2 regions of the Variovorax sp. dw_954 genome follow, and region 2 is predicted to be linked to the other one. Evidence: riboswitches for the same ligand, from Rfam matches in the RefSeq annotation. Region 2 holds a riboswitch; the other holds the start of a gene.
The links. A riboswitch is a leader RNA that binds a small molecule or an ion and turns the genes downstream of it on or off. The one in region 2 is predicted to bind glycine.
Positions count from the first base shown of each region.

Region 1: it holds a riboswitch for glycine, as region 2 does, so the genes downstream of both, HB681_RS00965 (D-amino acid dehydrogenase) here and gcvT (glycine cleavage system aminomethyltransferase GcvT) in region 2, are expected to answer to the same signal.

Region 1 covers NZ_JAAVVD010000001.1:203,627-210,763, forward strand. Annotated here, with positions in the region: gene HB681_RS00945 (FadR/GntR family transcriptional regulator) at 1-600, opposite strand, end outside; gene HB681_RS00950 (SDR family oxidoreductase) at 776-1,510, shown strand; gene HB681_RS00955 (SDR family NAD(P)-dependent oxidoreductase) at 1,507-2,262, shown strand; gene HB681_RS00960 (fumarylacetoacetate hydrolase family protein) at 2,320-3,171, shown strand; gene HB681_RS00965 (D-amino acid dehydrogenase) at 3,334-4,605, opposite strand; glycine riboswitch at 4,633-4,741, opposite strand; glycine riboswitch at 4,754-4,848, opposite strand; gene HB681_RS00970 (TetR/AcrR family transcriptional regulator) at 5,138-5,815, shown strand; gene HB681_RS00975 (acyl-CoA dehydrogenase C-terminal domain-containing protein) at 5,856-7,137, shown strand, end outside.
Region 2 covers NZ_JAAVVD010000002.1:324,340-331,476, forward strand. Annotated here, with positions in the region: gene HB681_RS04645 (ORF6N domain-containing protein) at 1-368, opposite strand, end outside; gene gcvP (aminomethyl-transferring glycine dehydrogenase) at 485-3,382, opposite strand; gene gcvH (glycine cleavage system protein GcvH) at 3,586-3,960, opposite strand; gene gcvT (glycine cleavage system aminomethyltransferase GcvT) at 4,003-5,172, opposite strand; glycine riboswitch at 5,220-5,322, opposite strand; glycine riboswitch at 5,335-5,435, opposite strand; gene denD (D-erythronate dehydrogenase) at 5,444-6,454, opposite strand; gene HB681_RS04670 (electron transfer flavoprotein-ubiquinone oxidoreductase) at 6,598-7,137, opposite strand, start outside.

The DNA of each region.
Region 1 (7,137 bases), on a different contig from region 2:
GGCCACGATAGCCTCGTGCTCGGCGATCGCATGGCGCCACGACACCGCGTTCTCGAAGTAGCCGCCGAGCCGCGTGAACAGCGGGCCGTAGCGCGAGTCCCAGAATCCCTGCACCGTCTCGACCAGCACCGCGTTGCCGCTGGCCTCGACGATGGCGACGTGGAAAGCGCGGTCGCCCTCCAGCGGCATCACGCTCTGGTCGGCCTGGGCGCGCATGGCGTCGACCGCCCGGCGCATGGCGTCGAAGTCGCGCTTCTTGCCGTGGATCGCCGCCAGCGCGGCCGTCTCGCCCTCCACGACGCGCCGCGCGCGGATGAGTTCGAGCGGGCCCCATTCGGTGACCTCGACGGCGGGACTCGATCGCTTCGAGCGATCGAGCACGTACACGCCGGAGCCGGTGCGCACCTCGACCCAGCCCTCGACTTCCAGCGCGATCAGCGCCTCGCGCACCGAGGGGCGGCTCACGCCCAGCTGTCGCGCCAGGTCGCGCTCCGCAGGCAGCCGCGCACCCGTCGCGAACTCGCCCTTCGCGATCAGCGCGCGCAGCTGGTCGGCGATCTGGCGGTACAGGCGCTTGGGTTCGATGGATTGCAGCGGCACGGGGATGCGCGTAAGGTCGCGGGGCGTTTCAGGCGGGATCTTAAGGGTTGTCCTGAATTGGACAAGTGGTAAGGCCAATTCAGAATACGATCCCCGCCGCGCCGCAGCCATCGGGCGAAACCCTCGGCGGCACCCTCTCGGCACATCGCCACCTCATTCCACTCCAGGAGACAGCATGCGACTCAAAGGCAAGACGGCCCTCATCACGGCGGCCGGGCAGGGCATTGGCCGGGCCACCGCGTTGGCCATGGCGGCCGAAGGCGCGCAGGTGTGGGCGACCGACGTCAACCCGAAGCTGCTGGACGCCTATGCGGGCACGGCCAACGTGCAGACCGCGGTACTGGACGTGCTCGACAAGGGCGCCATCCAGGCGCTGGTCGCGCGCATGCCTGCCATCGACGTGCTGTTCAACTGCGCCGGCGTGGTGCACAACGGCCCGATCCTCGAGGCCACCGACGCCGACCTGGAGTTCGCCTTCAACCTCAATGTGCGCGCCCAGTTCTGGACCATCCAGGCCGTGCTGCCGCGCATGCTCGCCGCAGGCGCGGGCAGCATCATCAACATGGCCAGCGTCTGCTCCAGCATCAAGGGCCTGCCGAACCGCAACGTCTACGGCACCACCAAGGCGGCCGTGCTGGGCCTGACCAAGAGCGTCGCCGCCGACTACGTCGCGCAGGGCATCCGCTGCAACGCGGTGTGCCCGGGCACGGTCGACACGCCCTCGCTGGGCGAGCGCATCAATGCCAACGAAGACCCGGTGGCTGCACGCAAGGCCTTCATTGCACGGCAACCGATGGGCCGCCTGGCGCAGGCGGAGGAGATCGCACCGGTGGTGGTGTTCCTCGCGAGCGACGAGGCCGTCTTCGCGACCGGCCAGGCCTTCTCGGTCGACGGCGGCATCACGATATGAACCGCCTCGATTTCGACGGCCGCCACGCGGTCATCACCGGCGGCGCGACCGGTCTCGGCTTTGCGATTGCGCAGCGCCTTCTCGATTCGGGCGGCAGCGTCACGCTGTGGGACCGCGACCCGGCTGCAGCGGATGCGGCGGCGAGACGACTCGGCGCAAATGCCAAGGCCGTCGCGGTCGACGTCTCCGATGCGGCCGGCGTGGCCAAGGCCGTGCAGGCCACGCTCGCGCTGCGCGATGCGGGCGGCGTGGTCGATGCGCTGGTCAACTCTGCCGGCATCACCGGGCCCAACACCAGCGTGGACAGCTACCCCGTCGACGCCTGGCGCCAGGTCATCGACGTAAATCTGACCGGCACCTTCCTCTGCTGCCGCGAATGGGTGCCGCACCTGCGCGAACGGGCCTGGTCGCGCATCGTCAACATCGCGTCGGTGGCCGGCAAGGAGGGCAATCCGAATGCCAGCGCCTACAGCGCCAGCAAGGCCGGCGTCATCGCGCTGACCAAGTCGCTCGGCAAGGAACTGTCCGGCACCGGCGTGCGCGTGAACTGCGTGACGCCGGCGGCGGTGAAGACCGCGATCTTCGACCAGATGTCGAAGGAGCACATCGCCTTCATGCTCTCGAAGATCCCGATGGGCCGCTTCGGCACGCCGGAGGAAATCGCATCGATGGTCGCCTGGCTCTGCACCGAGGACTGCGCGTTCTCCACCGGCGCGACCTTCGACCTGTCAGGCGGCCGGGCCACCTATTGATTCGCGGCGCGAGCGCGCTGACTACACTTCCCATCCCTCTCTGAAAGGACTATCGACATGAAACTCGTGCGCTACGGCAATCCGGGCAAGGAAAAGCCAGGCCTGATCGACGACAACGGCCAACTGCGCGACCTCAGCGCCGTGGTGCCGGACCTGGGCGGCGCCCAGCTCGGCGACGCTACGCTGGCCAAGATCCGCAAGATCAAGACCGACAAGCTGCCGCTGGTCCGTGGCAAGCCGCGCCTGGGTTGCCCGGTGGCGAACACCAGCAAGTTCATCGCCATCGGCCTGAACTACGCCGACCATGCGGCCGAGTCCGGCATGCCGATTCCCAAGGAGCCCGTGGTGTTCACCAAGGCCGTGAGCTGCATCCAGGGTCCGAACGATCCGGTGATGTTGCCCAAGGGCTCGGTCAAGGGCGACTGGGAAGTCGAACTGGGCGTGGTCATCGGCAAGCGCGCGCGCTGGGTGTCGCAAAAGGAGGCACTCGATTTCGTCGCCGGCTATGTCCTCATCAACGACGTGAGCGAGCGCGAATGGCAGCTCGAGCGCGGGCTGACCTGGGACAAGGGCAAGGGCTTCGACACCTTCGGCCCGATCGGCCCATGGCTCGTCACGCGCGACGAGGTGCCCAACCCGCAGAAGCTCGGCATGTGGCTCGACGTCAACGGCAAGCGCATGCAGACCGGCAACACCAAGACCATGATCTTCAATGTCGCCAAGCTGGTGAGCTACGTGAGCCAGCTCAACACGCTGGAGCCCGGCGACATCATCACCACCGGCACGCCGCCGGGCGTCGGCATGGGCATGAAGCCCTCGGCCGTGTTCCTGAAGAAGGGCGACGTGATGACGCTCGGGATCGATGGCTTGGGCGAGCAGCGGCAGGAAGTTGTGCCGTTCAAGCTCTGAGTCGCTGACCTGCGGAAGCGGGTTCTGAATACGGGAACCGGACGCAGAGGACGCGAAGGTTCCGCGAAGGACGCAAAAGGAATACGGAAATTTTCTGAATCCTTTGCGTCCTTTTGCGTTTCTTCGCGACCTTCGCGTGCGTTCAAGTCCGCATTCGGCGGCTCATTTCTGGAATGCGAAGTCGACTTCCGGCGCCAATCCACTCACGATGTGCGCGATCGACTTGCCGGACCCGCAGGCATGCGTCCAACCCAGCGTGCCATGCCCCGTGTTGAGGAAGAAGTTGGGCAGCTTCGTCTTGCCGATCATCGGCACGTTGCTCGGCGTCGCCGGGCGCAGGCCGGTCCAGAACTGGGCCTTGGACGTGTCGCCCGCACCTGGAAACAGTTGCTCTACGCGCCGCACGATCGCCTCGCAGCGAACGCGGTTGAGGTCGCGGTCGTAGCCGTTGAGTTCGGCCGTTCCGGCGATGCGCATGCGGTCGCCGCGGCCATCCTCCGATGTGTAGCGCGAGAACACCAGCTTGAACTCGTCGTCCGTCAGGGAGACCTGGTAGGCCTTGGACGCATCCTTCACCGGCAGCGTCACCGAATAGCCCTTGGCCGGGTAGATCGGCAACTCGATGCCCAGCGGCTTGGCATAGATCGGGCTCAGCGAACCCATCGCCATCACATAGGCATCGGCCTGCAGGCGCTGGAAGCGGCCTTCGATGTCGGTGGCTTCGACGTGCTCGACCTTGCCGCCTGCCTCGCGGATCGCCGTCACGGTGTGGCTCATGAGGAACTTGACGCCAGCCGCTTCGCAGAGCTTGACCAGTTCGCGTGCGAATCGGTTTGCATCGCCCGACTCGTCTTCGGCGGTGTAGGTCGCGCCGGCCAGTTGCGGACGGATGTGGGCCAGCGCGGGTTCGAGCTTCACCGCCTCGTCGGCGGAAATGACGAGGCGCTCGCAGCCCAGCGCGCGCATCTGCTCGGCCGGCTTCAGTGCACCGTCGAACTCCTTCTGCGTCGTGTAGAAGTGCAGGATGCCCTGCGTGCGCTGGTCGTAGCCGAGGCCGGTTTCGCTGCGCAGCGCCTGCAGCATGCTGCGGCTGTAGGTGCCCAGTCGCACGATCTGCTCGATGTTGTGTTTCGTCCGCGCCGGTGTGCATTCGCGCAGGAACTGCAGGCCCCACATCCACTGGCGCATGTCGGCGCGGATGCGGAACAGGAGCGGCGCGTCTTCCTTGCCCAGCCATTGCAGCACCTTGATCGGGGCGCTTGGATTGGCCCAGGGTTCGGCATGGCTGACGGAGATCTGCCCGCCGTTGGCAAAGCTGGTTTCGGCGGCCGGCGTGGCCTGCCGGTCGACCACGGTGACTTCATGGCCGAGTTTCTGAAGGTAATAGGCCGAGGTGACGCCGAGCAAGCCGGCGCCCAACACGATCACGCGCATGGGAGGTCCTTTGAATGGATTTCAAAAGCCGCTCCCCCTGTCCTTGTTACCTGAGAGTTTCGACCTCCGCGCCCGCGGGGGTGTTGCTCCTTCGGTGCATCGGGCATGTGCCCGATGGCTCTCCAGACGGCGATATCGATGGGTGCAGTACACGACCCCGTGAAAGGTCGACCTGAGCGTTCATGGGAGTTTGCGCCTTCGGTGGAGCGGTCGCATGACCGCTCGCTCTCCTGCGGGCTGGATTCTAGGTTTGGCGCTTCGAATCGCCAACAGGGTGGCAAAGAATGACCCGACATATCGACCTGGATGTGGCCCTGCGACATCACGCGCGCGCACTTGGCATCCCCGCCCCGGAGGAGTGCAGCGTGTAGCCATCGGGCGTGGCATGCACCGCCTTTTCCGTGCCGATCACGCCGCCCTGAAAAGACGTCACTCACGTAATAGTCCACCAGAAGTCGGGGGCTTTGCACTTCTGCGTGACGCGGTTTCACTGCAAAATAGCACGACCGTTCGTTTTATTGAATAAGCACTCATGTCCGTCACCGCCGCGTCCGCAAAAGCCTCGCGTACCGCCCAGAAGGGCCAGCAGACCAAGGCCGCCATCGTCGATGCGGCGCTCAATCTTGCCGCACAGATCGGGCTCGAGGGCCTGTCGATAGGGGCCGTGGCCGAACTCACGCAGATGAGCAAGTCGGGTGTGTTCGCGCACTTCGGCTCGCGCGAGGAACTGCAGATCTCCGTGGTCCGCGAATACCACGCCCGCTTCGAGCAGGAAGTGTTCTACGCCGCCATGTCGGCGCCGCGCGGACTGCCGCGCCTGTGCGCCTTGTTCGACAACTGGATGAAGCGCACCTCGGTCGAGATCGACTCTGGCTGCATCTACATCAGCGGCGCCACCGAATTCGACGACCGCCCGGGGCCGGTGCGCGACGCGCTGGTCGAGTCGGTCAACATCTGGCAGGGCGCCATGTTCCGCGCGGTGCAGCAGGCCACGGCCGAAGGCCACTTCCGCGACGACGCCGACGAGCGCCAGATCGCCTTCGAGATCCACGGACTCATCCTTGCGTCTCACTACGAAGCGCGCTTCCTGCACGTGCCCGGTTCGATCGAGCGCGCCAGGCGAGGCTTCGGAAACATCATCCAGCGCTCGGCTACGCCGTCAGCCCCGCGCCCCGCGTCCATGCAGTCCTCGCCATCGCGCGAAGGCTGATTCACTTTTTACCCAAGAAACTGCTCAGGAGCTTTCGTCCATGCCTTCCTACACCCCGCCGCTGCGTGACATGCAATTCGTGCTGCATGAAGTCTTCCATGTCGCCGATGAATTCAAGGCCATGCCCAAGCATGCGGAAACCGACGTCGACACCATCAACGCCGTCATCGAAGAAGCAGGCAAGTTCGCTGCCGAAGTGACCTTCCCGCTGAACATCTCCGGCGACGCGGAAGGCTGCACGCTCGACAAGGCCACGCACGAAGTCACCGCGCCTAAGGGCTTCAAGGAAGCCTACGCACAGTTCGTCGAAGGCGGCTGGCCGGCGCTCTCGTGCAGCACCGAGTTCGGCGGCCAGGGCCTGCCGTACGTGCTGAACCAGTGCCTCTACGAAATGCTCAACAGCGCGAACCAGGCCTGGACCATGTACCCCGGCCTCTCCCACGGCGCCTACGAAGCCCTGCAGGCGCACGGCACCGACGCGCAGAAGAAGACCTACCTGCCCAAGCTCACCACCGGCGAATGGACCGGCACCATGTGCCTGACCGAGCCGCATTGCGGCACCGACCTCGGCATGCTGCGCACCAAGGCCGAGCCGCAGGCCGACGGCAGCTACAAGATCACCGGCAACAAGATCTTCATCTCGGCCGGCGAACACGACATGGCCGAGAACATCATCCACCTGGTGCTCGCTCGCCTGCCGGACGCGCCCAAGGGCAGCAAGGGCATCAGCCTGTTCGCGGTGCCGAAGTTCCACGTCAAGGCGGACGGTTCGCTGGGTGACCGCAACCCGATCTTCTGCGCCGGCCTCGAGCACAAGATGGGCATCCACGGCAACGCCACCGCGCAGATCGCCATCGACGGCGCTACCGGCACCATGGTCGGCGAGCCCAACAAGGGCCTGGCCGCGATGTTCGTGATGATGAACGCCGCACGCCTGGGCGTGGGCAACCAGTCGCTGGGCCTGACCGAAGTGGCCTACCAGAACGCGCTGGCCTATGCCAAGGACCGCATCCAGATGCGTTCGCTGACGGGCGTGAAGGCCAAGGACAAGGATGCCGATCCGATCATCGTGCACCCCGACGTGCGCAAGATGCTGCTGACCGCCAAGGCCTACGCCGAAGGCGGCCGCGCGCTGCAGGTCTTCTGCACGCTGCTGCTCGACAAGGAACACCACCACCCCGACGAAAAGGTGCGCAAGGACTCCGGCGAACTGGTCGCGCTGCTGACCCCGATCGTCAAGGCCTTCATCACCGACAACGGCCACATCGCGACCAACGCCTGCATGCAGGTCTACGGCGGCCATGGCTTCATCACGGAATGGG
Region 2 (7,137 bases):
GCTTGGCGCAATTGGACGAAGACGCGCACGACGTAGATGCCCATTTCCACGGCCTGCGGCGAAGCCAGCACATTGGCGGCCTGGATGGCCCCGTGCTCGGTGAAGGCGTAGGGCAGTGTTCTGGAGAATTTGAGCTTGGCGAGGTGGTCACAGTTTGAGACCACCTCGGCTTTCTCGGCCGCCGTGAGCTGGAACATGAAGTCGGATGGAAAGCGCGTGGGGTTCCGCTTCACTGCCTGGTTCAGCGCCTTTGTCGGCACCCCGTAAAACTCCGCCAGATCCGCATCGATCATGACCTTGATGCCGCGAAGGATCTGGATGCGCCCCTCGATGCGTGGCAGTAGCGCGTTGCTGGTTGTTGTCGTCATATCTCTCCCTCCCCTTCCTCAAGAGTCGCCTGCCGGCTCCAGCTCCGAGATTCTTCCGATAGACCGTGATCCCCGGCTTGTCCGCGAGCCTTCCGCGCGCGGCCCCGGCGAGGCCCCTACGCTTCCTCGTACTCGCCCACCGGCACGCAGCTGCAGAACAGGTTGCGGTCGCCGTACACGTTGTCGACGCGGCCGACCGGCGACCAATACTTGTTCTGCTTGAGCGCCGCCAGCGGGAAGGCACCGAGTTCGCGCGAATAGGGGTGGGCCCATTCAGCCGACATCAGGCTCGCTGCCGTGTGCGGCGCATGCTTGAGCGGGTTGTCGTCCTTCGGCCAGACGCCTTCCTCGATGCGGCGGATCTCGCCTCGGATCGCGATCATCGCGTCGACGAAGCGGTCCAGCTCGGCCAGCGGCTCGCTCTCGGTCGGCTCGACCATCAGCGTGCCCGGCACCGGGAAACTCAGCGTCGGCGCGTGGAAGCCGTAGTCGATCAGGCGCTTGGCAACGTCTTCGGCGGTGACGCCGCTGGTGTCCTTGAGCGGTCGCAGGTCCAGGATGCATTCGTGCGCGACATGGCCGTTGGGGCTGGCGTAGAGCGTGGGGTAGTGGTCCTTCAGGCGCGAGCTGATGTAGTTGGCGCTGAGGATCGCGACCTCCGTGGCGGCCTTCAGGCCATCGGCGCCCATCATGCGGCAGTACATCCAGCTGATTGGCAGCACGGCCGCATTGCCCAGTGGCGCGGCGGACACCGCGCCGGGGCCTTGCGACGCGATGCCTGCGGTCGCATGGCCCGGCAGGAAGGGCACCAGATCCTCCACCACGCACACCGGGCCCACGCCCGGTCCGCCGCCGCCGTGCGGAATGCAGAAGGTCTTGTGCAGGTTCAGGTGGCTCACGTCGCCGCCGAAGTCGCCCGGCGCAGCCACGCCGACCAGCGCGTTCATGTTGGCGCCGTCGACATACACGCGCCCGCCGTGCGAATGCACGAGTTCGCACAGCGCCTTCACGCCGGTTTCGAACACGCCGTGCGTGCTGGGGTAGGTGATCATCACGGCGGCCAGGTTGGCGCTGTGCTTCTCGCACGCACGCTTGAGGTCGTCGAGGTCGACGTTGCCCTGCGCGTCGCAGGCCGTCACGACGACCTGCATGCCGACCATCTGTGCGCTGGCCGGATTGGTGCCATGGGCCGATGACGGAATCAGGCAGATGTTGCGCTGGCCCTCGCCGCGTGATGCATGGAAGGCCTTGATGGCCAGCAGGCCGGCGTATTCGCCCTGCGAGCCGGCATTGGGTTGCAGGCTGATGCCGGCATAGCCGGTGGCTTCGCAGAGCCAGTCGCGCAGTTGCTGGTCCAGCTCGGCATAGCCTTGGCGCTGCTCAGCCGGCGCGAACGGGTGGATGTTGGCGAATTCTGGCCAGGTGATCGGGATCATCTCGCTCGTGGCGTTGAGCTTCATCGTGCAGCTGCCCAGCGGGATCATGCTGCGGTCGAGCGCGAGGTCCTTGTCGCTCAGGCTGCGGATGTAGCGCAGCATGCCGGTCTCGCTCTTGTGCGTGTTGAACACCGGGTGCGTGAGGAAGTCGCTGGTGCGGCGCAGCTCCTCGGGGATGCGCGGCGCGACGCCTTCGGCCAGCAATTCGAAATGCGGCAGGTGCGCGTCCTTCGGCGCGAAGAGCGCCCACAGGTCTTCGACGTCGGCATAGGTGCTGGTCTCGTCGAGCGAAATGCCGAGGTGGCCCTGCAGCCGGCAGCGCAGGTTGATGTTGGCGGCAGTGGCGCGGTCGAGGATGGCCTGGGTGTCGTCGCCGGTCTGGATGGTCAGCGAATCGAAGGCGGTGGCGTTGGCCACCACGCGGCCCATCTCTTCGAGGCCCTCGGCGAGCACGGCCGTCAACGCGGCCACGCGCTGTGCGATGCGGATGAGGCCCTGGGGCCCGTGGTAGACCGCGTACATGCTCGCGATCACGGCCGGCAACACCTGCGCGGTGCAGATGTTCGACGTGGCCTTCTCACGGCGGATGTGTTGTTCGCGCGTCTGCAGCGCGAGGCGGTAGGCGGGCGCGCCATGCACATCGACGCTGACGCCGACCAGCCGGCCCGGCAGCGAGCGCTTGAATTCGTCGCGGCAGGCCAGGTAGGCCGCGTGCGGGCCGCCGTTGCACATCGGCATGCCGAAGCGCTGCGTGGTGCCGCAGACGATGTCGGCATCCCATTCGCCGGGGGGCGCGAGCAGCGTGAGCGCGAGCAGGTCGGCCGCGACGCACAGCGCGGCATTGTTGGCATGCGCGTGGCCGGCCAGCGGGCGCAGGTCATGCACCTGGCCGGTGGTGCCGGGATATTGCGCCAGCACACCGAAGAAGTCGCCGCTCGCCATCAGGTGCGGCAGGGTTTCGGTCGCGGTGCTGATCTTGATCTCGATGCCCAGCGGCGCGGCGCGCGTCCTGATGACCTCGATGGTCTGCGGATGGCAGTCACCCGCCACCAGGAACACGTTGCTCTTGCTCCTGACGCTGCGCTTGGCCAGCGTCATGGCCTCGGCCGCGGCGGTGGCTTCGTCGAGCATCGACGCATTGGCGATGGCCATGCCGGTGAGGTCGCAGACCATGGTCTGGAAGTTCAGCAGCGCTTCCATGCGACCCTGCGAGATTTCGGCCTGGTAGGGCGTATAGGCGGTGTACCAGGCCGGGTTCTCGAGGATGTTGCGCAGGATCACGCCCGGCGTGTGCGTGCCGTAGTAGCCCTGCCCGATGAAGTTGCGTGCGACCTTGTTCTTCGACGCCATGGCCTTGAGTTCGGCCAGCGCGGCGGCCTCGGTGATGGCGGGCGGCAGGTCCATCGGCGCCGAGCGGCGGATGGCCGGCGGCACGATGCCGTCGATCAATTCCTCGCGCGTGGCATGGCCGATGACGGGCAGCATGCGCGCCTCGTCGGCGGCTTCGATGCCGATGTGGCGCGCGACGAACTCTTCGGCGTTCTCGAGTTGGCGCAGGGAGGGCAGGGCGTTGGGCATTGGCGTGTTCTTGTCAGGGGGCGGGGGAATGCGGGAACGGGAACCGAACGCAGAGGTCGCGAAGGTTTCGCAGAAGTCGCAAGAGGACTTCCAGGAAAATCTCTGTCTTCTTTTGCGACCTTTGCGAAACCTTTGCGACTTCTGCGTTCGGCTGTCCGCGTTGGGTCTTTCGCGTCCGGCCGTCCGCATTCAGCGGCGGTAGATCAAGCCTCCGCCGCAAACTTGTCGTAGGCGGTCGAATCCATAAGCGCATCCAGCTGCAAGGAATCGCTCAGCTTGACCTTGAAGAACCAGCCGGCCGCGAGCGGATCGGTGTTGGCGAGCGACGGGTCGGCGCGCAGGGCTTCGTTGACTTCGGTGATCTCGCCCGACACGGGCATGAACACGTCGGCAGCGGCCTTGACCGACTCGACCACGCCGGCCACTTCGCCTTGCGCAAAGGTCTTGCCAACTTCGGGCAGGTCGACGAACACCACGTCGCCGAGCGCGTCCTGCGCGTGCACGGTGATGCCGACGGTGACGGCATCGCCGCCGGTGGATTGGACCCACTCATGGTCCTGGGTGTACTTGACGGTCATGAAGAAAGCTCCTGCAAAAAAATCTGGCGAACCTTGGGGAAATCAGCCGCGGAAATAGCGCGTCGGCACGAAGGGCATGGTGGTCACTTCCATCGGCACGGGCTTGCCGCGCACGATGGCCTGGATGCGGGTGCCGGGCTCGGAAAAGGCCGTGGCCACGTAGGCCATGGCGATCGGACGGTCGGCCGTCGGGCCGAGCAGGCCGCTGGTCACCTTGCCGATGAGATGGCCTTCGAAGGATTGCAGCTCGGTGCCGTCGCGCACCGGTACGCGCTCCAGCGCCACCAGGCCGACGCGCTTGCGCGTGAGCGTCTTCTGGTCGACGTGGCCGGCCAGGTCGCTGGCCACGGCCAACTGCGCGAGGATCTTCTCTGCTCCCGGAAAGCCGCCTTCGCGCGTGCCCCCGGCGCGGCGCACCTTCTGCATCGCCCAGTTGAGCGAGGCCTCGACCGGCGTGGTGGTGGTGTCGATGTCATTCCCGTAGAGGCACAGGCCGGCTTCGAGGCGCAGCGAATTGCGGGCGCCGAGGCCGATGGGCTTGACCTCGGGTTGCGCCAGCAACAGGCGGGCGAGTGCGTCGGCGTCGCTTGCGGCCACCGAGATCTCGAAGCCGTCTTCCCCGGTGTAGCCGCTGCGCGTCACGAAAGCCGGGATCGAGCCGATCTGCACGGCGCCGCCGGTCATGAAGACGTAGCGCTCGACACCCGGCGACAGCCGCGCCAGCGTGGCGGCGGCCTGCGGGCCTTGCAGCGCGAGCAGCGCGTGGTCGGGCAGCGGCTGCACCGAGCAGCGCCCGCCGATCCTTGCCGTGATGTGCGCGATGTCGGCTGCCTTGCAGGCCCCGTTCACGATCACGAAGAGCGAGTCCATGCCTTCGTTGAAGAACATCAGGTCGTCGAGGATTCCGCCGTTGTCGTCGAGCAGCAGGCCGTAGCGCTGCTTACCCGGCGCCAGGCCGATCACGTCGACCGGCATCAGCGTCTCGAAGGCGGCCGCCGCGTCCGGGCCGACGAGCCGCAATTGCCCCATGTGCGAGATGTCGAAGAGGCCGGCGGCTTCGCGCGTGTGCTTGTGTTCGGCCATGAGGCCGGCCGGGTATTGAACCGGCATCGAGTAGCCCGCGAAGGGCACCATGCGCCCGCCAAGCTCGACGTGGAGGTCGTTCAGCGGTGTCTTGAGAAGTTCAGCGGAGGTGTCGGATGGAGTGGCCATGAGGCTTGGTTCCGGTGGGGCAGTCGAGTTCCATGGCAAATGCCACGGGCACTCCTGCTGTCCGCTTTACCTGAGAGATTCGCCCCACGATCGGGGTTTGCTCCTTCGGTGGACCGCCTGGTTGCGCGGTCTCTCTCCAGCAAGAAAACGCCCGTTGGAGCGGGCGCCTTGTCAGTCCTTTTGCCTGAGCGTTCGGACCCATTCTTTAGGGGGCCTGCGCCTTCGGCGGTCCCGTTGCCGGGGCGCTCTCCTGACCGGCGGAATTCTACTGTCAGGCCGCCACGGGCAGGATCACCGCGTCGGGATTTTCACGGACGTAGTCGCGCAGGATGGCGTCGATGCTCTCGTCGGCATACAGGCCCAGGTCGCGCGCGCGCACCCATTCGAAGCGGCCCGGCCAGCCGCTGATGATCTCGGTGATGGTGCGGTCGAGCCGCATGTCCAGCAGGTCGGTGGCGGCGGCGCCGCCGATGCGGTGCAGCGCCTGGACCATCTCGTCGACGCTGACGCACAAGGATGGGAGGTTGACGGCGGTGCGTGGCCCCCATTTGGCGTGTGGTGCGGTCGCGGCGCAGATCAGCCCCTCGATGGTGCGTGCGGGCGACGAGAGCGCCACCATCGTTTCCGGCGGCACGGGGCAGCGCGAGGGCAGCCCGGCCAGCGGCTCGCGGAACATGCCGCTGAGGAAGCCCGACGCGGCGCCGTTGGGCTCGCCCGGCCGCACCGCCACGGTCATGAGGCGCACGCTGCGCGCGTGGACGTAGCCCTTGCGCCCGTAGTCGGCCACGAGCTGCTCGCCGATGAACTTCTGCGTGCCGTAGCTGGTCTGCGGCGTGGGCAGCGTGTCGTCCTCGATCACATGGGGCAGGGGCGCGCCGTACACGGCCAGGGAACTCGCGTACACGAGCAGCGGCCGCGTGTGCTGGGCCCGGCAGGCCTCCAGCAGGGCATAGGTCGCCAGGAAATTGCTGCGCATGCCGAGTTCGAAGTCGGCCTCGGACTCGCCGCTCACGGCGGCGGCCAGGTGGAACACCACCGCCGTCTCCGGCGGAAGGGCGCGCTGCGGACTGTCCGGGGCCAGCAGCTCGCACAGGTCGCCGACGATCACGTTCACCCGGGGATGGCTCGCCAGGTCGTCCGGTGGCTGCACCCGGTCGACCAGCGTGAGCGTGCCGAGGCGATGCTCCTTGCCGCCGCCGACGCCAAGGGAGCCCCTGGCCAGCAGCTTGCGCGCCAGTCGCGCCCCGAGGAAGCCCGCGCCGCCGGTGATCACGATTTGCATCGGTAGTTCTCCTGTCCTGCCAGCTTAAAACGATGTCATAGCGCATCGCCTCCCTTCTGTGAAGCAGGAAACACGCCGATACAAAATGTAAACAAAAAACGCGCCGTGCGGGCGCGTTCTGGCGGGAGAGCGAGGGGTAGCTACTACATGCCGACGTAGTTGGGTCCGCCGCCGCCTTCCGGCGTGACCCAGACGATGTTCTGGGTCGGATCCTTGATGTCGCAGGTCTTGCAGTGCACGCAGTTCTGCGCATTGATCTGCAGGCGCTGCTTGCCGGCGTCACCGTCGGGCACGAACTCGTAGACGCCGGCGGGGCAGTAGCGCGACTCGGGGCCGGCGAACTTGGCCAGATTGACGTTGACCGGCACTGACGCGTCCTTCAGCGTCAGGTGGGCCGGCTGGTGCTCCTCGTGGTTGGTGTTGCTGATGAACACGCTGGAGAGGCGGTCGAAGGTGAGCTTGCCGTCGGGCTTCGGGTAGACGATGGGCTCGCACTCGGCAGCCGGCTTGAGCGCGAGGTGATCGGGCTTGTCGCGGTGCAGGGTCCATGGCACGTGGCCCTTCAGGAGGAACTGCTCGACGCCGTTCATCAGCGTTGCGACACCCAGGCCCTTCTTGAACCAGCTCTTGAAGTTGCGCGCCTTGTACAGCTCCTTGTAGAGCCAACTCTTCTCGAACGCGGC